2 regions of the Varunaivibrio sulfuroxidans genome follow, and region 2 is predicted to be linked to the other one. Evidence: predicted binding sites of a transcription regulator. Region 2 holds the regulator's gene; the other holds the start of a gene.
What was found. Region 2 encodes HrcA, which represses chaperone genes, less so after heat shock. Its sites were predicted from a motif close to GTTAGCACTCNCCNNNGGNGAGTGCTAAC; they were not measured.

Region 1 (11,954 bases), 560 kb from region 2:
GTCCCCACATCGTCCCCTCGACGGTCCAAAATTGTGGATCTTACTCTGGTTTTTGGTCATGACCGCGGGAATCATGCTGCGCCCCTACCTGCCGATTGATGAAACCCGCTACATCACCGTGGCCTGGGAAATGTGGCGCGACCATTCGTTTTTGGTCCCCCATCTCAACGGTGAACTGTATTCGCAAAAACCGCCTTTGCTTTTTTGGATGATCCACTTGGGATGGGCGATCTTCGGCGTCAACGATGTCACCCCACGCCTCGTGGCCCCGCTGTTCGGCCTCGCCAATCTGTTCATGACCTACCGCATCGCTCGCCAATTGTGGCCCAGCGACGCCGACGCCCTAATCGCGCGCATCGCCCCGCCGATGGTTCTGACCGGGTTTTATTGGGCGGTTTTCTCGTCGATGACCATGTTCGACATGTTGGTCACGTTTTTCACCCTGATGGGGATTTCCGCTCTGCTCGGCGCATGGCGCGCCGGCGGCGGACGTGGTCATTGGCCCGCCTTTATCACTCTCGGACTCGCCATGGGGTTCGGCGCATTAGCCAAGGGGCCGGTGATTTTGCTGCACTTGCTACCGATCGCCCTGCTCGCCCCTTACTGGGGTCGTGTCCTGTCCTTCGCGCCCGAGATCGCGCCCAGGCGCGATAAGGCGTTCTGGAAAAAGTGGTACCTGTCGATTCTGATCGCCGTCGCCATCGGCTTCGCCGTCGCCCTGTCATGGGCGATCCCCGCCGCCGTCGTCGGCGGACCGGCCTACGCCGACGCCATCTTCTGGAGACAGTCGGCCGGGCGCATGGTCAAATCCTTCGCGCATCGCCGTCCTTATTATTGGTATCTGCTGCTGCTGCCCGTCCTGTTATTGCCGTGGACGGTTTGGCCCCGCCTATGGGCCGCCGTCGGCGGATGGACATCCTGGCGTGCGAAAGTCGGGTTGCGGGCGGCGTGGCGTGATGGCGGCGGACGATTCTTGCTGTTGTGGATCGTTCCGGTGTTTATCGCCTTTTCCCTAATCAGCGGGAAACAGCCCCACTACCTATTGCCGGAATTTCCGGCGATCATGGTGCTGTTCGCCTTCTTGCTGGTCCGCCATCAGGACCGTGCGCAAGCGCAAGAACAAACCAAGAAAGCCATCGACTGGACAATCCGCCCCCCCGCGCTTTTCATCGCCGCCCTCAGTGCGATTTTGATTATCGCCATCTATGGCGCTCTTTTGCTCGCCCGATTTGATCTGGGTGGCATTCCGCCCTGGCTGCATCTTGTCGAGGGGTATTGGTTGGTCTTTCCGCTAGCGGGCGGCGCACTTCTCGCCTGGCGCGGACGCGGGCGGCGCGTCGGCGCGCAGGTCGCGGCCCTATCGAGCCTGGCGATGACCCAGATCGTATTTCTGCATCTCGCGCTCGCTCCGGCGTTGCACGCCGCCTACGACCTCAAACCGATCTCCCTCAAGCTTAAGGCTTGGGAGGACGCCGGGCGTCCCTTCGCCCAAGTCGGCAACTATCACGGCCAGTATCAATTTCTTGGCCGTTTGAAGACGCCGATGGGTGAATTTCGCACCCTGGATGAAGCAACCCAGTGGCTGGGCGAGCACCCCAACGGCGTTCTCATCACCTATCCCAACGAAAAAACCGCGGACAGCGCCCGCGCATTGTATTTTCAAGATTATCGAGGGCAGTATCTCGCCGTCTGGGATAGCGCACACAGGCCGCCGGCGCAATGAGCCTTGCCGGGCCGTTTTCGTAAAAAATTCATCCTCCGCGCACTTGACAGAATGGGGGGATCACCTTAGATCGTTGGCACTCACATAGGGCGAGTGCTAATAATCGCTGGAAATTGTGTTTTCCCCTTTCCTAGAAAAAACCTTTATCGGAGGAATACCCATGAAATTCAGGCCTCTTCATGATCGCGTGCTGGTCAAGCGCGTGGAACAAGAAGAAAAGACGGCAGGCGGGATCATTATTCCCGACACCGCCCAGGAAAAGCCGATGGAAGGCGAAATCGTCGCTGTCGGCAGCGGCGCGCGTAACGAAGACGGCAAGGTCGTCCCCCTGGACGTCAAGGCCGGCGACCGCGTTCTGTTCGGAAAATGGTCCGGAACCGAAGTCAAGATCGACGGCGTCGAACTGTTGATTATGAAAGAATCCGATCTCCTCGGCATCATCGAAAGCGGGAAAAAGAAGTAAGCCTTTTTATTTCTCTTTCTTCCGAAATTTTCGACCCAGCACAAGGATTGATAAAATATGTCTGCTAAAGAAGTGAAATTCGGCGTTGACGCCCGCACCCGTCTGCTCAACGGTGTCGATACCCTGGCCAACGCCGTCAAAGTGACCTTGGGGCCCAAAGGCCGCAACGTCGTCCTCGACAAGTCCTTCGGCGCACCGCGCATCACCAAGGACGGCGTCACCGTCGCCAAGGAAATCGAACTGACCGACAAGTTCGAAAACATGGGCGCGCAGATGGTCAAGGAAGTCGCCTCGCGCACCAACGACGAAGCCGGTGACGGCACCACCACCGCCACCGTGCTGGCCCAGGCCATCGTTCGCGAAGGCTGCAAGTCCGTCGCCGCGGGCATGAACCCGATGGACCTTAAGCGCGGCATCGACATCGCCGTCGAGGCGGTCGTCGCCGACGTGCTCAAGCGCGCCAAGAAGGTCAAGACATCCGCCGAAGTCGCCCAGGTCGGCACCATTTCCGCCAACGGCGAAAGTGAAATCGGCGCGATGATCGCCAAGGCGATGGAAAAAGTCGGCAACGAAGGCGTCATCACCGTCGAGGAAGCCAAGGGCCTGACCACCGAACTGGACGTCGTCGAAGGCATGCAGTTCGACCGCGGCTACACCTCGCCTTATTTTGTCACCAACGCCGACAAAATGACCTGCGAGATGGAAAACCCTTACATCTTGATCCATGAAAGCAAGTTGTCTTCGCTGCAGCCGTTGCTGCCGGTCCTCGAAGCCGTCGTGCAATCCACCCGTCCGCTGCTGATCATCGCCGAGGATATCGAGGGCGAAGCCCTGGCGACCCTGGTCGTCAACAAGCTGCGTGGCGGACTCAAAGTCGCCGCCATCAAGGCTCCGGGCTTTGGCGATCGGCGCAAGGCGATGATGGAAGACATCGCGATCCTGACCAGCGGTCAGGTAATTTCCGAAGATCTCGGCATTAAGTTGGAAAATGTCAGCCTGGATATGCTCGGCACCGCCAAGCGCGTCGTCATCACCAAGGAAACGACCACCATCGTCGATGGCGCCGGAGCCAAGAAAGACATCACCGCGCGGTGCAACCAAATCCGCGCTCAGATCGAGGAAACCACCTCCGATTACGACAAGGAAAAACTGCAGGAACGTCTGGCCAAGCTGGCCGGCGGCGTCGCCGTTATCCATGTTGGCGGCGGTTCCGAAATCGAAGTGAAGGAACGCAAGGATCGTGTCGATGACGCCCTGCACGCCACCCGCGCGGCGGTCGAAGAAGGCATCGTCCCCGGTGGCGGCACCGCGCTTCTGTACGCCGTCAACGCGCTGAAGAAGGTCGAGGGCGTCAATGGCGACCAAAACGTCGGCATCGGCATCGTGCGCAAGGCCCTTCAGGCCCCGGTACGTCAGATCGCCGAAAACGCCGGTTTCGACGGCGCCGTGATTTCCGGTAAGCTGCTGGAAAGCAAGTCCGCCACCGAAGGCTTCGACGCCCAAAGCGGTGAGTTCAAGGATCTTGTCCAGGCCGGTATTATCGATCCGGTCAAGGTCGTACGCACCGCGTTGCAGGACGCCGCCTCGGTCGCCGGCCTCTTGATCACCACCGAAGCGATGGTCGCCGACAAACCCGAACCCGCCGGCAACGCCGCCGCTGGCGCGCCCGACATGGGCGGCATGGGCGGTATGGGCGGCATGGGCGGTATGGGTGGCATGGGCTTCTAAGTCCCGTTCCATCCGGCGCTCTGTTTCGCCATCGAAAAGGCCCACCTCAAGTGAGGTGGGCCTTTTTATTTCACCCCACGGGACGCCCTCTATGAGGGGTCGTCCTTCATCGGGTGGCGTGGTCGCGCGCGGTTTCGTTCGCCAGGACACGCCGGCGGAGATGATTTTAAATATTTTGACAAACAATCGTTTGGTATGTATCAAGGATACGTTATAGAGACACGAGGAACGCACATGCCGATACAAAAAACGGATAAGGAAGAGGTCATTGCCGGCGCCTTGGAACTTTTCCGCCGCCAGGGCTACCAACGCACGACCATGGCCGACATCAGCGCCGCGTGCGGTCTTCTGCGCGGCAGCCTTTACCATTATTTTCCAAGCAAGGAAGACCTCGCCGAGGAGGCCATGGGTCATGTCGATACCCTCTTCAAGGACACTATTTTTTCCATAGCCGAGGATGAAACGGCGTCCCCCACCGCGCGCCTTGCACGCATGGGGGCGGCGACCGAGGCTTATTTCACGGCCCGGCGCGGCGGCTGCCTGATCGGCAATCTCGCCCTTGAAACCCTAGACACCATCCCCGAGTTCAGGCCGCTTATTCGCCGTTATTTCGAGCGTTGGATCACCGCGTACGCCCACATTTACGCGGCAGGCGGCATGTCTCCGCGCGCGGCGCGCGCGGAAGGGCGCAAGGCCGTCGCCTTAATTCAGGGGGCCTTGATGATGTCGCGCGTCTTCGAGGATACGAGCGCATTGCAAGACGCCATGATGAAGCTATCGAAACACCCCCCGACGCCCGAAAATGAGGTCGAGGAGGCCCGAAACCGGGACCTCAAGCAAAATTAACCCCACGCAGAAGTGGACAAGGGCCGGTAGAAAACCGGCGCCCGGAGCGAAAAATGGGTTGTATTCAAAAAACGACCCAAACCTTGGCCCGAACCTTGGCCCAAACCTTGATACGCATTCTATTTTTATCAAACAACCGTTTGTTTCAAAGGAGCCGAGATGACCAACGACGCCCCACATACACCGAACGCGTCACCCACAAACGATCCCCGCCCCGAGACGCCCGGCGCCCCCCTGCGGCGGTGGGGCATGCGCATCGGCGGCGGTCACGCCGCCCCCCCAGGCGCGCCATCGCTCATCCATGTCGCCCGGGTTTGGTGTGGGGCGCTCATCGCCATCGCCGCTTTGGCTTTCCTGACCGAAACGACGCAGCACCCCCTGCTGCTCGGCTCTTTCGGCGCGACGTGCGTCCTTGTCTTCGGGTTTCCCGACAGCCCTTTTTCCCAGCCTCGCAACGTCATCGGCGGGCATGTTCTTTCGTCGTTCACCGGGTTGGTTTTTATTTCCGTCCTGGGCGTAACCTGGTGGAGCGCGGCGCTCGCCTTGGCCACCGCGATCGCCGTCATGCAACTGACCCGAACCGTGCACCCGCCCGCCGGATCCAACCCGGTGATCATTATGCTGACGCACGCAAGCTGGCCGTTCCTGCTCAACCCGACGCTGACCGGGGCGGTTATCTTGAGCGCCATCGCCCTGGCGTTCCATACCCTGACCCGCAAGGCGCCCTATCCGACGTATTGGTAGGAGCCCATCGAGGAACCGGGAACGGGCCGGCGCGCGATCACAAGGTCGCGAACCGCGCCCGCGCGCCCCGCTCGATGGCCGCCGCCGATAGACGATCGACGTTGAGGTGATGGCGCAGCATTTCGAGATAGAGCAATTCTTCCTGATGCGCCTCACCATCAGCGGCGACGATATCGCACGCCAGGGCGTAGGCGGTATCGCGCAATTTCGGCGGCAACGCTCCTTCGATCAGGTCCAACGCCATATCGAGACCGTTTTCATCATCGAGCAGGTCGGCGCACGACGCCGCCGTACTGGGCAGCGCCTCGGCGGGATAATCATAAAAGACCGGCACCGTTTCCACGATCGAGCCGATACGCTTCAACTCGGCGTCGGTCATCTCCCGATCCGCCGCCGAAGCCAAGACCATGGCGTAGATCAAAGCCGCGTGATGCGAAATACCTGTCATAATGGCTCCTCGTTACCGTTTGCGGAAAAAACGCATGGCGGCGCGAACCTCGTCGCGCCCCACATCCAGAACTTAGCATTTCTGCGCCCGGCACTCCAGAAATGTCGTTATGCATGTCCCCGCGCGCGATCACGGCGCGCTTAGAAACCCCCGAACCTCGGCGATGGCGTCTTTCAAGCCGCATCGCAACACCTCGACCCCTTCGGGAAAGGCCGTCGTCAGGCGCGTGGGCAAGGCCCCGTCGAGCATGATGAAAACGCCCCGGTCGCCTTGTTGACGCACCAATCGTCCGAAAGCCTGCTTCAATTTCAAGCGTGTCAGCATGTCGTCGTAAGCCCCCATCCCGAAGGCCTGGCGACGCGCCTTGTGTAAAATGTCCGGGCGCGGCCAGGGCACGCGATCGAATACGATTAGGCGCAAGGAGCTGCCCGGGACATCGATCCCATCACGCACCGCGTCGGTGCCGAACAGACATGAATTCGGTTCGGCGCGAAAGATGTCGATCAGCGTCCCGGTGTCCAGGGGGTCGATATGTTGGGCGTACAGCGCAAGGCCCGCGTCATCCAGCGCCGGGGCGATGCGCGCGTACACCGTACGCAAGCGGTTGATCGCCGTGAACAGGCCCAAAGCGCCGCCTCCCGCCGCCAGGAGCAGTTCCCGATAGGCCGCGGCGACTTGATCGGCGCTGTTTTTGTTGACGTCGGTGACGACGACAACCCGGCTCGCCTGGGCATAATCGAACGGCGAGGCATGGGCGAAGCGCACGACGTCACCGGGGATATGCCGCGCGCCGGTCCGCCGGTCCGCCGCGAGCCAGCCCGCGTTTTCACTATCCGGCGCATCGCGCAGCGTCGCCGACGTCACCAGGACGCCATGGGCGGAGGCTTCCATGACCTCGGCGAACGGCGCCATCGGATCAACCCAATGACGGTGCAGGGAAAAATCGACATCCCGTCCGCCAAGGCGCTCCGCACTCAGCCAATCGACGAATTCGGCCGGCGTTTCGCCCTGCCGTAAACTGTCGAGCATGGCCCGCCACGCCTTTACGGGGATCAGGGCGCGTCGCTGCAGACTGAGGATCACCCCTTCGATACGCGCCCGCTGGGCGCTGTCGAGTTCATCGGCCTCGTCGTCGAGTTTGTCCGCCAGACATGCCGCCAGCGCGCCCAGGGGTTGGGCCAGGGCGCGCAAGGCGTCGTCCAGATCCCGCGCCGCCTCGAACAGGCCATCGACCGGGGGGCGTGTCGGCGTTTCCAGCGAATAGCCGCCGGCGCGCTTGTGCGCGCAGCGGGCATAGACCTGATCGCGCACGCAGAGCAAAAAGGTTTCCGCGGGACCGTAGGGCTGCCCCCCGGAAAGACGCTGGAGCCATCCCACCCCAGGGAGCGCATGGGCCGCTTTGCGAATATCGACGATCAAATCCTGAACCTTGCCGTCATCGCCGATGAGGTCCTCAAGGCGCGCCTTGAGGCCTCGCGAGCGCGATCTGGCGCCTTCTTCCGCACCCAGTATCCAGCGCCGCAGGTCGCCCCCTTCGCGTCCCGAAAGCTGCGCCGAAAAAGCGCTGTCGGCGGCGGAGAAAAGATGATGTCCCTCGTCGAACACATAGCGCGTCGGCGCCGACGGGTCACGCTGTGCCCCGCCCGTCGCCTCCATCATCGCGGCGTGAGCCAGAACCAGGGCGTGATTGGCGATCACCAACCGGGCTTGACGTGCGCGGCGTTGGGAATGTTCGATAAAGCAGCGTTTATAGTGCGCGCACGCCGAATATACGCATTCCCCCCGGGTATCGGTCATATCCCAGGTCATCGCACGGCCCAGGAGGTCGCCCAACCAAGCGGGGAAATCGCCGCCGATCATGTCGCCGTCTCGGGTGAATTGCGCCCAGCGCGCCATCAAACCCAACGCCACCGCGTCCTGTGGACGGGCGGGCAGGCGGGCGAGCGCCTCTTCGAAATTGAGCAGGCAGAAATAGTTTTCGCGGCCCTTGCGCACCACGACGTGGCGGTTTTTTTCGTCGGGATCGGGGTAAAGACGATCCAGTTCGCCGTCGAGCTGGCGTTGCAAATTGCGAGTGAAGGTGCTGATCCATACCGGGGCGGCGTTTTTTTCCGCCCACACGCTGGCCGGGGCGATATAGCCCAGGGTCTTGCCGATGCCTGTGCCCGCCTCGGCGAGGATAAAGTGGGGACGCCCCTCCGCCGCCATCGGGGTGAAGGCTTCGGCGGCCCCGGCGCTGTAATCGGATTGCTGCCGGCGGCGCTCCGCCTTACCGCCCGCCCCCAGAAGAAAATCCAGCCGCGCCCGCGCCTCGTCCGGCGCGACGCCGTCATGACCGGGGGGACCCTCGGGGGGGCGTTCCTCCCACTCCTTCAGCTTGTTCCAGACCCTGAACCCTTCGAGAAGATTGCGCGTGTGCGGGGTATCCCGACCGGGATCCACGCCCAACGCCGCCAGGACATAATCGGCCCACGGCCAACCGCCCTGCTTCATCGCCCACGCCGTCGGGGCGAGATCGCGGCCCAGCAGCGGGGCGTCTTCGGCCAATTGCCCCAGCAGCGCCGCCGCCGACCCGAGAAGACTTTCGGCCTCGCGCGCCATCGTCGCGGGGATCGGCAGGTCCAGTTCCTGAGCGACACCCCGCGCGGTAGGCAGGCAAAAGCGAGCGGGCCGCACGAAGGCGAACAGCTCCAAAACATCCAACACATGGATCGTCTCGAGATCGAGCCGTTTCGCCGTCGCCCGGCCATGGCAAACAAGAACCGGCCCATGGGGTCGTTTCCCCCCTATGCCGGAGGACAGCGTCCGGCGCGCTTGGGCCGAGGAAAGGCTACGCACCTCGCCATGAACATCCACCATGACCGCGCCACGCACACCGACGACAAGAGCGCGCATCCCCGCGGGAAAAACATCGGCGAACCGACGTGGGTCGGAGTCGCCTTGCGATCGTCTCGCGGACGAACTTTCGGGCGGCGTTGCGGATGGCGGCACGGGCGAATTCATGGGCCGAGTATAACGCGCCCGCCGCCGCGCGCCATGCTCACGATACGCCCGCGGCGCAAATATGTTCGCCTCTTGCACGCGGTTTTGCTTTGCCGCCCCGAAAAGCAGTGCTAATGCAAAGTGATGTTACGCGCGCACCTCATCACCCACCTGGGCTATGGCCCCTTCGATCTCGACGTTTCCCCGGGGGAACGCGTGGTTCTGATGGGGCCTTCCGGTATCGGCAAGTCTCTTTTGCTGCGCGCCATCGCCGATCTCGATCCCAACAGCGGCGAGGTCCACCTCGACAATGTTTCCAGGGAGACCCTCGACGCCCCCATTTGGCGGCGACGGGTAGGCTATCTGGCCGCCCAATCCGGCTGGTGGGAGCCGACCGTGGGCGCGCATTTCCCCACCGACACCCGGAGCGCGGCGAAAATCTTGTTCGAACAGCTCGGCCTTGAAACATCCGCCCTCAATTGGGATGTCGGGCGATTGTCAAGCGGCGAACGTCAACGCCTTGCCCTCGCGCGCCTGTTGGTGAACACCCCCGACGTCCTCCTGCTCGACGAGCCGACCTCCGGGCTTGACCATGGCGCGACGTTAAGGGTGGAGGCGGTTTTGAAGGCGTACGCCGCCGCTGGAAACGCCATCGTTTGCGTCACCCACGACAAAGCGCAGGCCCGGCGCTTCGCCACCCGAACATTGACCGTCGATCATCGCGGCCTGCGCGGCGGAACGAAGCAACATCCGCCTTCGGAGGCCCCGCAATGACCTCCGCCCCCTATATCGCATTGAGTTACGTCGATCTGGCGATAGCCTCGGGGCTGTTGGTTTTAGCCGGCGGATTGTCGGTTATCTTAAGGCTGAACATCGCGCGCAATCTGGCGATCGCCGCCATACGCGCCGCAGTGCAACTGACGCTGATCGGGATGGTTCTGAAAATCCTCTTCTCCCTGGTGTCGCCGTTGTGGACGACGGCGGCGGCATTGGTGATGATCTTGCTTGCCGGGCGGGAAATCGTCGCGCGTCAGCACCATAGATTTACCGGACCGTGGGCCTACGTCATCGGGACCTCGTCGATGATGACCGCAGCGACCATCGTCACGACCGTCGCCCTGCTCAGCGCCATCCGCCCCGACCCCTGGTTCGACCCCCGCTTCGCCCTGCCGCTGCTGGGCATGATCTTGGGCAACACCCTGAACGCCATCTCGATCGCCCTGGAACGCTTGCTTAGCACCGCCCTGCGCGAAAAAGACGCCATCGAGGCCCGCCTCACGCTGGGCCACAGCCGTTATCTCGCCTTGTCGGCCCTGGTCCGCGACGCGGCGCGCGCAGGCATGATGCCGATCGTCAACGCCATGTCGGCGGCGGGAATTATTTCACTGCCCGGCATGATGACCGGTCAAATTCTAGCCGGCGTCGATCCAGGCGAGGCGGTCAAGTATCAGATTTTAATCATGTTCCTGCTCGCCGGATCGACCAGCCTTGGAGTCTTGGGCGCCGTCGCCCTGGCGGTGCGCCGACTAAGCGACGGCCGCCACCGTCTACGCCTGGACCGGATGCGTTCGTCCCGGTAGCCCCCTTGCCATGCGCCTTGCGTAGGCTATATTTTTTTCGAACGATCCTCTGACACCCCGACGAAAAGGCCCATCCATGTCCGCGCCCCTTTATCAAATCGTATGCCCCGAGTGCACGCAGGCGAACCGCGTTCCGGCGGATAAGCCCGCCGCGATGGCCAAGTGCGGCGTTTGCGGCGCGAAACTCTATCGCGCCAAGCCGATCATGGTTTCCGGGGCAGACTTCAAAGTTCACATCGCCAAGACAAAAATTCCCGTCGTCGTCGATTTTTGGGCGGCGTGGTGCGGCCCCTGCAAAGCCATGGATCCGGTATTCAAGCAAGTCGCCGCCGAATTGGAGCCCGCCGTGCGCTTCCTCAAGGTCAACACCGACGAGGAACAAAAGCTTGCCGGTGATTACGCCATTCGCGGCATTCCAACCCTGATTCTGTTTAAAAACGGACGGGAAAACGCCCGTGTATCGGGGGCGATGGCCGCCGGCCCCCTGAAGGCGTGGATCGCGAAATCCACTTGATATTCCCTCGATTTGGGATGAGGATTGCGAATCTAAAACTCGAGTATTACGGGAGTATGCTCATCATGGCGCGGACATATACGGCCAACCTTCTTAAGATCGCTTTTCTCGTACCCCTGCTTGGCGTAATTCCTCTCAAAATGAACGCGGGAGGGGCGTCTCTTTTCTCCTCCAACATCGCCATGGCTGAAGATCAGGGAAATGGAAACAAAACGGAAGACGGTCAAAATGGCATGATGGATTCACAGTCCGATTGCGTGCAAGGCCAACCCTGTTCCGATTCAAACGGCGACGCCAAGGAAACGGACATGCCTAAGATGGATCAAGGCATGGGACAGGACATGGAACAAGACAATGAGATGGAGCACAAAAACGGCGGCATGAATGGCGACGGGGGAACCCCCGAGGACTAACCGCCCGGGAAACGGCCTTTCGCCCTACCTGGTTCCATCGTTTTCACGCCGGGGCGGGGCGTTGCCGCACAGGAACACAAGGTGTTTTCAGAAAATTTTCATGCTTTTAGAATGAAATTTCCGTGAAAATCGCCTAGTGGTTTGAGTTTAACATTTGAGTCCGATGCAATTGGACACAAATGTGTGAAGAAATCAACCTGCAACAAAAAGATAGATAGTGGTCGGCCCGATGGTTCGCGGGAGCGAAACGTCGGAGTCGATCCACTAGGTCGCCGACAATGAATCGGCCCCGAAATACCCCACGGCGAAACCAAAGTCGGCACAACGCCGCCTTCGTGATAAAGGCGGCGTTGTTTTTTTCTCGAAGGTCGCGCGCCTTTTTGATCTTATAACGCGGCGGCGCAATGGCGGGGGATGGGTTGCATCCCAGCGCCTCGAAAAATAAGGCCTTACACACACCCCGTCGGCTTGGGCAACCCGCCCCACTTGCAGATCAACTTCATAGGGCCCGTT
Region 2 (11,954 bases):
ACCCACACTTAAATTCATCTCCGCCGGACGCATCAGATTAAGAGGTCCTGACCCTAGCCGTTGCGCGGTTTTTCCCGGTCCCGGTCCCGGTTTCGGCCTAGGCGAGCAATGTCGCGATGACGCCGTTCAAGCGCAGTAAACCCGCGGGGGTGGCGCGCAGCGCGCGGTTGTCGAGGGTGATGAAGCCGCCCTCGATTAGGGTGTTCACGGCGCTGCGTGAAAAAACATCGAGGATGGGCGCGCCGGTCTGACGTTCGAAGCGCTCGCGGTCGATGCCCGCGCTCAGGCGCAGACCCGTCATAACCAGTTCGTCGCGGCGTTGCGAAGCGTCGAGCGGCGTTGATTTCGCCGTCCCGTGGCCACGTTGATCGACGCGCTCCAACCAGCGTGCCGGGGTCGCGATCTGGTGGGTGGCGTGGGTCCGTCCGTCCTGCAAAATTCGCCCATGCGCGCCCGGACCGACGCCAATGTATTCGCCGCCTCGCCAGTAGGTCAGATTATGGCGTGATTGTTGGTCCGGGCGCGCATGGTTGGAAATTTCATAGGCGGGCAGACCGGCGTCGGCGCACAGTTGCTGGGTGATCTCGAACAATGTCGCGGCGGCGTCCTCGTCCGCCGTCGTAACCCCGTCGCGGAAATAGGCGGTGCCCGGCTCGATGGTGAGCTGATACAGCGACAGATGACCGCCGGCGACGTCGAGGGCGCGGCCCAGCTCATCGCGCCAGTCTTTGGGAGTTTGTTCGGGTCGGGCGTAAATCAGATCGAAACTGAAACGATCGAAATGATCCGCCGCCGTGCGCACGGCGCGTAGGGCCTCGGCGGCGCTGTGGCCGCGCCCCAGGAAACGCAGCGCGTCATCGTCGAGGGACTGCACGCCGAGCGACACCCGGTTGACCCCGGCGTCGCGAAAGGCTTCGAGCCGCGCGGTTTCGACCGACGTCGGGTTGGCCTCCAGGGTGATTTCGATGTCGCCGTTCCAGGGCCAATGGCGTCGCGCCCGTGCGATCAGGGCGCGCACGGTCTCGGGGTCCATCAGCGACGGCGTGCCGCCGCCGAAAAACAGACTGCCCAGGGGGCGGCCGGGACACAGGACGGCGTAGTGATCGACCTCCCGAAGCAGGGCGTCGCGCCAACGCGCCTGATCGATAGCCGCGCGATCGGAGGCGTGCGAATTGAAGTCGCAATACGGGCACTTGGACAGGCAAAACGGCCAGTGAATATAAAGTGCGATGGCCTCGTCGGTCATTGCGGGACCTCTTTCCGCCAAGGGATCACGCTTTGAGACGGCGGGCGGGTTAGAAACACGCTTCCGTCAACAGATTGAAGGCGTTGGCCCGATGGCTGATGGCGTGCTTGGCGTCGGGTTCCATCTCGCCGAAAGTCAGGTGGTGGCCGTCGGGCAGGAAAATGGGGTCATAGCCGAACCCCTTTTGCCCGCGCATTGGCCAGACCAGGACGCCGAAGACTTTACCCTCGACGCTTTCGCAATGGCCGTCGGGCCAGCATAGCGACAAGGCGCACACGAAATGGGCGCGCCGCGAGGTTCGGCCTTCTTGCGCCGCCCGGGCGAGGGCGTCTTCGATCTTCGCCATGGCGGCGGCGAAGTCCTTGCCGGGTCCCGCCCAGCGCGCCGAGAAAATGCCGGGATCGCCATCCAGCGCATCGACGCACAAGCCGGAATCGTCGGCCAGGGCGACCGCGCCGCTGGCGGCGGCGGCGGCGCGCGCCTTGATCTCGGCATTGGCGACGAACGTCGCGCCGTCCTCGACCGGCTCACCGAGGCCAAGGTCACCCGCCGAAACGACGTCGGCCCCCAGCGGCCTGAGCAGGGCGTCGATTTCCCGCACCTTGCCCGCGTTATGCGAGGCGATCACCAACTTGCCGCCCTCGAAGCGCCGCGTCATGACGTTCCCCTCCCGCCGTTAGATATTCTGACTGAGGACCGCGCGTTGCGCCAGGCACAGCTCGTCCACGCCGAGGCGCGCGAGGCGCATCAGCTCCATGAACTGCTCTTGGGTGAAGGGTTTATCCTCGGCGGTGCCCTGCACTTCGACGATGCCGCCCGACGCGGTGAGCACGAAGTTGGTGTCGGCCTCGGCGTCGCTGTCCTCGATGTAATCGAGATCGAGCACCGCCGCTCCCTTGTACAGGCCGCACGACACCGCCGCCACCTGATCGGTGATCGGGATCGACTTTAGCGCCCCGGTCTTGACCAGCTTCTCGAAGGCCATGAATAGCGCCACGTAAGCGCCGGTAATCGACGCCGTGCGGGTGCCGCCGTCGGCCTGGATGACATCGCAGTCAACCGTGATCTGAATTTCGCCCATCGCCTTCAGGTCGGTGACGGCGCGCAGGCTGCGGCCGATCAGGCGCTGAATTTCCTGGGTTCGTCCCGATTGCTTGCCGCGCGCCGCCTCACGGTTCATGCGTTCCGAGGTGGAGCGGGGCAGCATGCCGTATTCGGCGGTGACCCAGCCGCTGCCCTTGCCGCGCAACCAAGGCGGAACCCGGGTTTCGATCGACGCCGTGCACAGCACGTGGGTGTCGCCGAAGCGCGCCATGCATGAGCCCTCGGCGTATTTGGTGACGCCGGTCTCGAGGCTGACGGTACGCATCTCGTCGGTCTGGCGGCCGGAAGGTCTCATATCGGGGTATCCTTAACACATACGATCAATGGGAGGGCGGCGCGGTAGTGAGGCGAGCCCGCCGCGCCGCGTCGTTCGCTGGAAGCTACCCCGCCGAGCCACCTTGCGTAAAGCCCCCCATTTCAGGATTCGGGAAAAGTCGATATTTTGCTGAATAATGGCGAAAGATGGCCAAAAAGAATGAAGGGCAAGCGTTGACGACGGGTGCGGGCGCGACTACCTTCGCGCCACAAAGGGCTATCGTCGTTCGGCGGACCCATGGGCGCTTAGCGGAGGCGCGCGGCGAAACGCGGATGAACAACGCGGATGAACAGCGAAACGGGATGACATGATTTCCGAACTGAATGAACGCTCGCGTGAAATTTTCAGGCAGATCGTCGATGGTTATCTTGAGACCGGCACGCCGATCGGTTCGCGCACCCTATCGCAAAAACTGCCGCTGTCATTGTCGCCCGCGACCGTGCGCAACGTGATGGCCGACCTCGAGGATATGGGGCTGCTGTTTGCGCCCCATGCCTCGGCCGGGCGGGTGCCCACCGAGGCGGGACTGCGCTTGTTCGTCGATGGTCTCTTGGAAATCGGCAACCTGACCGAAGACGAACGTCAGAGCCTGGAGGCCAAGTGCCAAAGCGCGGGCAATAGTATCGAGGGCCTTTTGGAAACCGCCACCGCCACCTTGTCGGGACTGTCGCGCTGCGCCGGCATGGTGATGGCGCCGAAGACCGAAAGTCCGCTGAAGCATATCGAGTTCGTATCGTTAAGTCCGGGTCGAGCGTTGGTGGTTTTGGTCACCGAAAATGGGGTGGTCGAAAATCGCATTATCGAGGTCCCGTTGGATGTTCGCCCCTCAGCCTTGGTCGAGGCGACCAATTTTTTGTCGGCGCGTCTGGTCGGGCGCACCCTGAGCGAGGCGCGCGACACCATCGCCCACGAACTCGACGGCCATCGTGTCGCCCTCGATGAGTTGACGGCGCGGGTGGTGAAAAACGGTATGGCGGTGTGGTCCGGCGAAGGCGCGCCGGGCGGCGCGTTGATCGTGCGCGGCCAGGCCAACTTGCTGGACGACGTTGACGCCGTCGCCGATCTGGAACACATTCGCGCCCTTTTCGAGGCCCTGGAAACCAAGGAGATGATGGCGCGCCTTCTGGGGCTGACGGACAAAGCCGAAGGTGTGCAAATTTTTATCGGCGCCGACAACAAGCTGTTCGGTATGTCGGGCTGCACGCTGATTGTCGGACCCTACCGCAATAAGCAGGAGCGTATCGTCGGAGCGATCGGCGTGATCGGCCCGACGCGGATGAATTACGCCCGGATTATTCCGATGGTCGATTATACGTCGAAGTTGATCGGTCGTGTGGTTGGTTAACCTTCTGAAAACCCAATGACGGAGAGTATTTGCGAGATGACGACGCAAAAAACCGAGATCCCCGAAGACGGCAATGGCGAAACACCGCCCGAGGCGAAGCACCAGGACGCGGCGCGGCCCGAAGCCGCGGAAACCACGGGGGATGCATCCGCCGAAACCATCGCCAAACTCGAAGCGGAGGTGGCGGAGCTAAAAGATAAAATGTTGCGCGCCCTTTCCGACGCCGAAAACGCCCGGCGGATTGCGGCGCGTGAGAAGGCCGACGCCTCGAAATACGCGATCGCCAATTTCGCCCGCGACATGGTTGGCGTCGGCGATAATCTGCGCCGCGCCCTGGACAGCGTCGGCGCCGAGGAGCGCGCCGCCAGCGAGGTCCTTAATAATTTATGCGTTGGCGTTGAGATGACCGAACGGGAAATGCTCGGCGCTTTCGAACGCAACGCTATCTTAAGGGTCGCGTCCGAAGGTAAGCCGTTCGACCACAACGTCCACGAGGCGCTGTCGCAAATCCCCAACCCGGACGTCCCCGAGGGCACCGTGGTGCAGGAAGTGCGCAGCGGCTATACCATCGCCGGGCGCTTGTTGCGTCCGGCCCAGGTCCTGGTCGCCACCGGCGGGGCGAAGGCCGCGCCCGCGCCGCACGCAGAGAGCCCCGCGGACGGGCAAAAAGCCTATCCCGACGTCGCTCCCGCCAAAGCGGACGAAAAGGGTGGAAAAATTGATGAGGAACTGTAGGCGTTCGGGATGTTGAGCAGTTGCGCGTTTTGCCTCATGGGCCTATATAACGGGCAAATGTAGGCGTTATGTCTGTGCACATGAACCTTTATCAGTACACATGAACCTTTATGCCGCCCGACGGTTTCGATCGTGGCGGTGAACCCTAGGGGACGCGAGGGGCGCTTTTGATAAGGCCCGCGATTGTCCGCCGCAAATGAGAGAGGATACTATGAGCAAGGTTATCGGTATCGATCTTGGAACCACGAACTCCTGCGTCGCCATCATGGACGGTTCCGAAGTCAAGGTTATTGAAAATGCCGAAGGCGCGCGCACGACGCCGTCGATGGTCGCCTTCACCGAGTCGGGCGAACGTCTCGTCGGCCAGTCGGCCAAACGTCAGGCGGTGACCAATCCGGGCAACACGCTCTACGCCATCAAACGCCTGATCGGGCGTGCGTTCGATGATCCCATTACCGCCAAGGACAAGGACATGGTGCCCTACGCCATCGTCAAGGGCGATAGTGGCGACGCCTGGGTCGAGGCCCAGGGCAAAAAATATTCGCCCTCTCAGGTTTCGGCGTTCATTTTGCAAAAAATGAAGGAAACCGCGGAAAGCTATTTGGGTCAGGACGTCACCCAGGCGGTGATCACGGTGCCCGCGTATTTCAACGACAGCCAACGCCAGGCGACCAAGGACGCCGGCAAGATCGCCGGCCTCGAAGTGTTGCGCATCATCAACGAGCCGACCGCGGCGGCGTTGGCCTATGGGCTGGAGAAAAAAGGCAGTGGGATCGTCGCCGTATACGATCTGGGCGGCGGCACCTTCGACGTGTCGATCCTGGAGATCGGCGACGGCGTGTTCGAGGTCAAGTCAACCAATGGCGATACCTTCTTGGGCGGCGAGGATTTCGACATTAAAATCGTCGATTATTTGGCCGACGAGTTCAAAAAGGAAAACGGCATCGACCTGCGCGACGACAAGCTGGCGTTGCAGCGTCTGCGCGAGGCCGCGGAAAAGGCCAAGATCGAGCTAAGCTCGACCAGCCAGACCGAGGTCAACCTGCCGTTCATCACCGCCGATCAGGCGGGGCCTAAGCACCTCAACATCAAGATGACCCGCGCCAAGCTGGAAAGCCTGGTCGGCGACTTGATCAAGCGCACCGTCGGGCCGTGCAAGGCGGCGCTGAAAGACGCCGGTCTGAAGGCCTCGGAAATCGACGAAGTGATCTTGGTCGGTGGCATGACGCGCATGCCCAAGGTTATTGAGGTGGTCAAGGAATTCTTCGGCCGCGAGCCGCACAAGGGGGTCAACCCCGACGAGGTGGTGGCGATCGGCGCCGCCATTCAAGGCGGCGTGCTGAAGGGCGACGTCAAGGACGTCCTCTTGCTCGACGTGACGCCGCTGTCGCTCGGGATCGAAACCCTGGGCGGCGTCTTCACCCGCCTGATCGACCGCAACACCACGATTCCGACGCGCAAGTCGCAGGTCTTCTCGACCGCCGAGGACAACCAGACCGCGGTGACCATCCGCGTTTTCCAGGGCGAACGGGAAATGGCCGCCGACAACAAGATTCTCGGTCAGTTCGACCTCGTCGGAATTCCCGGCGCGCCGCGCGGCATGCCGCAGATCGAGGTGACGTTCGACATCGACGCCAACGGCATCGTCAACGTTTCCGCCAAGGATAAAGCCACCGGCAAGGAACAGCAGATTCGCATCCAAGCCTCGGGCGGTCTCGGCGAGGACGATATCGAACGCATGGTCAAGGAAGCCGAGGAGCACGCCGAAGAGGATAAAAAGCGTCGTGAATTGGTTGACGCCAAGAACCACGGCGAAAGCTTGATGCACTCCACCGAGCAGAATCTCAAGGAGCATGGCGACAAAGTCCCCGCCGAGGACAAGGCCGCCATCGAGACCGCCTCGGCGGCGCTTAAGGAGGCGCTTGAGGGTGATGACGCCGAGGATATCAAGGCGAAGACCGAGGCCCTGACCCAGGCGGCGATGAAGCTGGGCGAGGCGATGTACAAGGCGCAGCAGGAAGCCGGCGAAGATGCGGCTCCGGAAGCGGGCGGTGAAGCATCGGCCTCGGGGGATGATGACGGCGTCGTCGATGCCGATTTTGAAGAGGTCGATCCCAACGCCGATAAGGGCGCGAAGTAGCGCCGCCTTTCCAAAGAATGGCGGCCCGGTCGGAAATTTCCGGCCGGGCCGTTTGGAAAACCGGTGTTCGTGGGATGGTGGACTCGCCTCCGGTTTCGCGAAAATTCTCCATGAGGGATATCGATGGCGAAGGAAGATTATTATCAGCTGCTGGGCTTGGAACGCGGCGCCGACGACGCCGAGATCAAGAAGGCGTATCGCAAACTGGCGATGAAGTATCACCCCGATCGCAATCCGGGAGATGAGGCCGCCGAGCTGAAATTCAAAGCGGTCAACGAGGCCTACGAGGTCCTGAAAGACGGCGACAAGCGCGCCGCTTACGATCGTTTCGGCCATGCCGCCTTCGAGCAGGGCGGCATGGGCGGCGGCGGCGGCGGTTTCGCCGGTGGCGGTGCGGGCTTCGAAGGCTTCGGCGATATTTTCGAAGAAATGTTTGGCGGTTTCGGCGCAGCGCGCGGCCAGCAACAGTCGGGGCGCGGCTCCGATATCCGCTATAATATGACGATTACTCTGGAGGACGCCTTTCGCGGCCTGCAGACTAAGATTCGCGTCCCGACGTCGGTGCCCTGCGCGAGTTGTTCGGGCTCGGGCGCCGAGGGGGGCAGCAAGCCGGTCACCTGCACGACCTGCGGCGGACATGGTCGGGTGCGCTCGCAATCGGGCTTTTTTACCGTCGAGCGGACCTGCCCGTCGTGCGACGGCCAGGGCAAGGTGATCAAGGATCCGTGCCGCGCCTGCGGTGGATCGGGGCGCGTGCACAAGGAAAAAACGCTATCGGTCAACATCCCCGCCGGGGTCGAGGACGGCACCCGGATCCGGTTGACCGGCGAGGGCGAGGCCGGTCTGCGCGGCGCGCCGGCAGGCGATCTGTATATCTTTTTGAGCCTGGAGCCGCACCGTCTGTTCCGCCGCGAGGGCGCGAACATTCATTGCCGGGTGCCGATTGCGATGACCACCGCCGCCCTGGGGGGATCTATCGAGGTGCCGACCGTGGACGGCGCGCTGGCGCGCTTGAACGTTCCCGAGGGCACTCAGCCGGGTCAACAGTTCCGTCTCAAGGGCAAGGGTATGAGTGTGTTGCGTTCGGCGGCGCGCGGCGACATGTTCGTGCGCGTCGATGTGGAAACGCCGGTGAAACTGAATAAAAAGCAAAAGGACCTGCTCAAGGAATTCGCCAATGCGACGTCGGGCGAAACCCACAGTCCGCAATCCCACGGTTTCTTCGACAAGGTCAAGGACCTGTGGGAAGATCTCAAGGATTGATCGCGCGGTCCGAGCGTCTCTTTCATGGGGCGGCGGCAGGGGGGAAAGCAGAATGAAAATCGGAATCGTCGGCGCGGCGGGACGCATGGGCCGAATGCTGGTGGAAGTCTGCCTGGAAACCGAGGGGGCGGATTTAATCGGTGGCGTCGATCGCGCCGACCACCCCGAGTTGGGCGCCGACCTCGGCGCGCTGGCTGGGCGCGGTGAAATCGGCGCGCCTCTTGGCGCGGATAGCGAAGCCCTGTTCGCCGCCGCCGATGTGGTCATTGATTTTACCTTTCCCGAGGCGACGGCGCGCCATGGCGCCATGGCGGCGGCGCTGGGCGCGGCGCTCGTCGTCGGCACCACGGGTCTCGATCCCGACCAGCAGCGCGCCATCGACGATGCGGCGCGCCGGGTCGCGGTGCTCCAGGCGGCGAACTATTCGTTGGGCGTGAACCTACTGCAAGGCCTTGTCGCCCAAACGGCGGCGGTGTTGGGGCCGGAGTTCGATATTGAAATCGTCGAAATGCACCATCGCCATAAAGTCGATGCCCCCTCGGGCACGGCCCTGGCGCTGGGTCGCAGCGCGGCGAAGGGCCGGGGCGTCGATCTCGACCGGGTCGCGGATAAAGTGCGCGATGGCATCGTCGGCCCACGCCAAAGCGGCCATATCGGCTTCGCCACCTTGCGCGGCGGCGATGTGGTGGGCGATCACAGCGTGATTTTCGCCGGCGACGGCGAGCGTATCGAACTGACCCATAAGGCGAGCGCGCGCACCGTGTTCGCCCGTGGCGCGGTGCAGGGCGCGATGTGGTGCGCGGCTCAGCGGCCCGGCCTGTATTCGATGGCGCACGTTTTGGGTTTCAAGTAGGCGCGCCATCGAAACCGCCGGCGAGGGCTTCAGCGCGGACGGTCGGGTTGGCGGGCGGTCCAGCGGTGAACGGTAAGCGGCTCGTTGCGTCCCTTGACGGCAAGTTTGTCGGGGGGGCCGAAATCGCGGATGTCGGCGCGGGCCGCGGTCTGTGTATCGACGATCAACTCGTTTTTTCGTGCGTTCGAGCATAACCGTGCGGCGATATTGACGCTGTCGCCGATAACGGTGAAGTCGCGCCGCGATCTGGGTCCGATCGCCCCGGAGATGACCTCTCCGGAATAAATCCCGACACCGACCCCCCGAGCCAGCCTCTTGAGGCGGGCTTCGTTCAAGATATCGCGGGCGGCGGAGATCGCGCGCCGTTCCCGTTCGGGACCCTCGAAACGCACCAACAGCGCATCGCCGATCATCTTATCGACATCGCCGCCATGCTTGGCTACGATTTCGACTTGAACCGTCATCAGGTCGTTGAGAAAAGAAACGACGTCCTGGGGGCTGTTGGTTTCGGCGAGGCTGGTGAAATCGCGCACATCGGAGTGGAACAGCGTGCACGTGATATTTTTCGAGGCGATTCCATCGGCGCCGTGAGCGGCCTTCGCGGCGTCGAGGGCGCTTGACGAGACAAAAGTTTCCAGGCGGTGACTCAACTCGGCGATGGCGCTTGTGCGCCGGTCGATATCGCCTTGGGCGCGCAGCACCAGAACGCGCAGAATCCATAACAGTCCCAACAAAAGAATGGCGGGCACGGCGATGGCGGGCACGGCGGTTCGAATCAGAAGTTCGTTTGAATAGCTGGCCGGTTCAAACAGCTCGAAAACGATGAGTAAAGCACCGCTCTCGTCGCGATGGGGCACGTACAGCTCGAAATGGTCTCCGCTGGGCAGATCGATGTGGCTGGCCGACGCCCCGCCTCCGGCAATGATTTTCGAAAGCGCCGCCGAGGTTTTATGAGCGGGGGTCTTGGCGCCTTTTGAATCGTAAATCACGGCGCCCGAAGGATCGAATACGCGCAGGCTCGTCAATTTTCGCCGCAGGGCTTCTTCCTGGAAGACCTTGTCCAGGGCGGCAAGGTCGCTTGGCGTGGCGGTATTCGCTAGAAAAGCCTTCCACTGCGTGGGGAGGGCGTTTTCAACGGTTTCCGTGATCAGGTCGGCGCGCGCCTGCGCCTGCTCAAGGTAAATTTTTTGTGCGATCTGTTGGAAGGCGAGCCAGACCAACACCCCCAGGATGACAATGAACAAAAGCATCCCCGGTATGATCCGTTTACGAAAATGGTCGGCTAGGGGAAAAGGCTTGTCGGTTAGGGGGGGCGTAATTTTCTTTGCAGTGGTCATCGGGACCGATCAAAAAACAAAGGTTGAAGGCGGATCGGGTACACCGATGCCGCCCAATACACGAATTCCGTGCGTGTCCGGCGTATACTGCCACGACGGTCAAGCCCCGCGCCATGGTAAAGAAAAAGCATCACAAAAAAGTATACATGCCGTCGCCAATTTTTAGAAAAGCGCTGGATTGCGCCCCGCGCCGACCGATCCAGGCCCTGGATTCGGGACGGAATTTCGATCAGGATACGGACGGAATAGGGAGAAGAGATGAAAAGAGCCGACATCAATGAATTTTATAGCAGATTAAGCGCACAAAACCCTGAGCCGAAAGGAGAGTTGAACTGGATCAATCCATACACCCTGCTGGTCGCCGTGGTCCTGTCGGCGCAGGCGACGGATGTCGGCGTCAACAAGGCTACCGGCCCGCTTTTTAAGAAAATCACGACACCCGCCCAGATGGTCGCCCTGGGCGAGGGTCGGCTTAAGAACTTCATCAAGACGATCGGACTGTTCAACACCAAGGCGAAGAACGTCATCAAGCTCAGTCAAATTTTGCTGGACGAGCATGACGGAGCCGTTCCCACCACGCGCGAGGCCCTGGAAAAATTACCCGGCGTCGGTCGGAAAACCGCCAATGTCGTGCTCAATATTGCGTTTGGCGTGCCGACGATTGCGGTTGACACGCATATTTTTCGGGTTTCCAACCGGACCGGCTTGGCTCCGGGAAAGACGGTGCTCGATGTTGAAAAAAAACTGGATAAGGCGACGCCCACCCGATGGAAGCAGCACGCTCACCACTGGCTTATTTTACACGGTCGCTATGTTTGTAAGGCGCGCAAGCCTCAATGCGGGACGTGCGCCGTCAATGACCTGTGCGCCTTTAAGGGCAAGGCGATTCCGATCTAAACGCCACTCTCGGCCGCTCAGCCCGCGTCCGGTTCCAGCGTGCGCAGGCAGCTGTCTTCGGGTATCGGCGCGCCCTGGCGGGTGTGACTTTCGATGTGCAGCACGTTGCGGTGGGCCGGTGAATCGGGAGGATTTTTCACCGTTTTTTTCCCGGTCGATGGGGGTGGGTATAAAAACAGGTCGAGAATGCATGTCGCGCTGGCGTATTGCCAGATCTGGGCTTGAAGATCGTGACGGACAAATTGCGGAGGGCCGAGGGTCTTTTCCACGGTGAGCGCATCCATGCCGATAAGGGAGGCGGCGTGAATTTGCGGCCGTTCCCGGCTCTTCCGGCGGACCTGGACCGGAGGCGTCTGCGGTGTTGGCCGGGCCTCGAAAACACCCTTGTCCGGCGCGCCTGCGCCTGTCGGAACGGTATGGGTCGGGGGGGTGTCGGGCGTGGCGGTGTGCGGCGTGCGCCCGGCGCAGGCGGTCAGGACGAGAAGACCGGTGATAAGCAGCCCTCGAAGTCCTGGTCGGCGGCGGGCGAAAATGGTCGTCTGGGCATGGGAATAGGAATAGGGCATTGAGGTGAGACCTGAGGAGCGTTCCATGGTTGTTCGGAGGAGAGTCCGGAAGAAAATACGGGGGCGAAGGGAAGATAGATATGCCCGCCGACGTCGTGCGATATGCTCACGTTTTGCCGTTTTCGTCGAGAGGCTGCGTATCGCCACTCAGC

Region 1: groES (co-chaperone GroES) is a predicted target of HrcA. The motif match lies at 1,796-1,824, and genes of this name have one in related genera.

Annotation. Positions count from the first base shown of each region.
Region 1 is NZ_CP119676.1:2,477,174-2,489,127, reverse strand. It holds gene P3M64_RS11690 (ArnT family glycosyltransferase) at 59-1,723, shown strand; gene groES (co-chaperone GroES) at 1,884-2,186, shown strand; gene groL (chaperonin GroEL) at 2,244-3,914, shown strand; gene P3M64_RS11675 (TetR/AcrR family transcriptional regulator) at 4,149-4,760, shown strand; gene P3M64_RS11670 (HPP family protein) at 4,920-5,504, shown strand; gene P3M64_RS11665 (tellurite resistance TerB family protein) at 5,542-5,952, opposite strand; gene P3M64_RS11660 (ATP-dependent DNA helicase) at 6,082-8,847, opposite strand; gene P3M64_RS11655 (ABC transporter ATP-binding protein) at 9,079-9,708, shown strand; gene P3M64_RS11650 (ABC transporter permease) at 9,705-10,514, shown strand; gene trxC (thioredoxin TrxC) at 10,591-11,028, shown strand; gene P3M64_RS11640 (hypothetical protein) at 11,094-11,441, shown strand; gene P3M64_RS11635 (TusE/DsrC/DsvC family sulfur relay protein) at 11,891-11,954, opposite strand, start outside.
Region 2 is NZ_CP119676.1:1,915,614-1,927,567, reverse strand. It holds gene hemW (radical SAM family heme chaperone HemW) at 98-1,246, opposite strand; gene rdgB (RdgB/HAM1 family non-canonical purine NTP pyrophosphatase) at 1,296-1,904, opposite strand; gene rph (ribonuclease PH) at 1,923-2,645, opposite strand; gene hrcA (heat-inducible transcriptional repressor HrcA) at 2,974-4,011, shown strand; gene grpE (nucleotide exchange factor GrpE) at 4,048-4,746, shown strand; gene dnaK (molecular chaperone DnaK) at 4,958-6,886, shown strand; gene dnaJ (molecular chaperone DnaJ) at 7,010-8,149, shown strand; gene dapB (4-hydroxy-tetrahydrodipicolinate reductase) at 8,202-9,002, shown strand; gene P3M64_RS09045 (adenylate/guanylate cyclase domain-containing protein) at 9,032-10,252, opposite strand; gene nth (endonuclease III) at 10,598-11,236, shown strand; gene P3M64_RS09035 (hypothetical protein) at 11,254-11,802, opposite strand; gene P3M64_RS09030 (bactofilin family protein) at 11,909-11,954, opposite strand, start outside.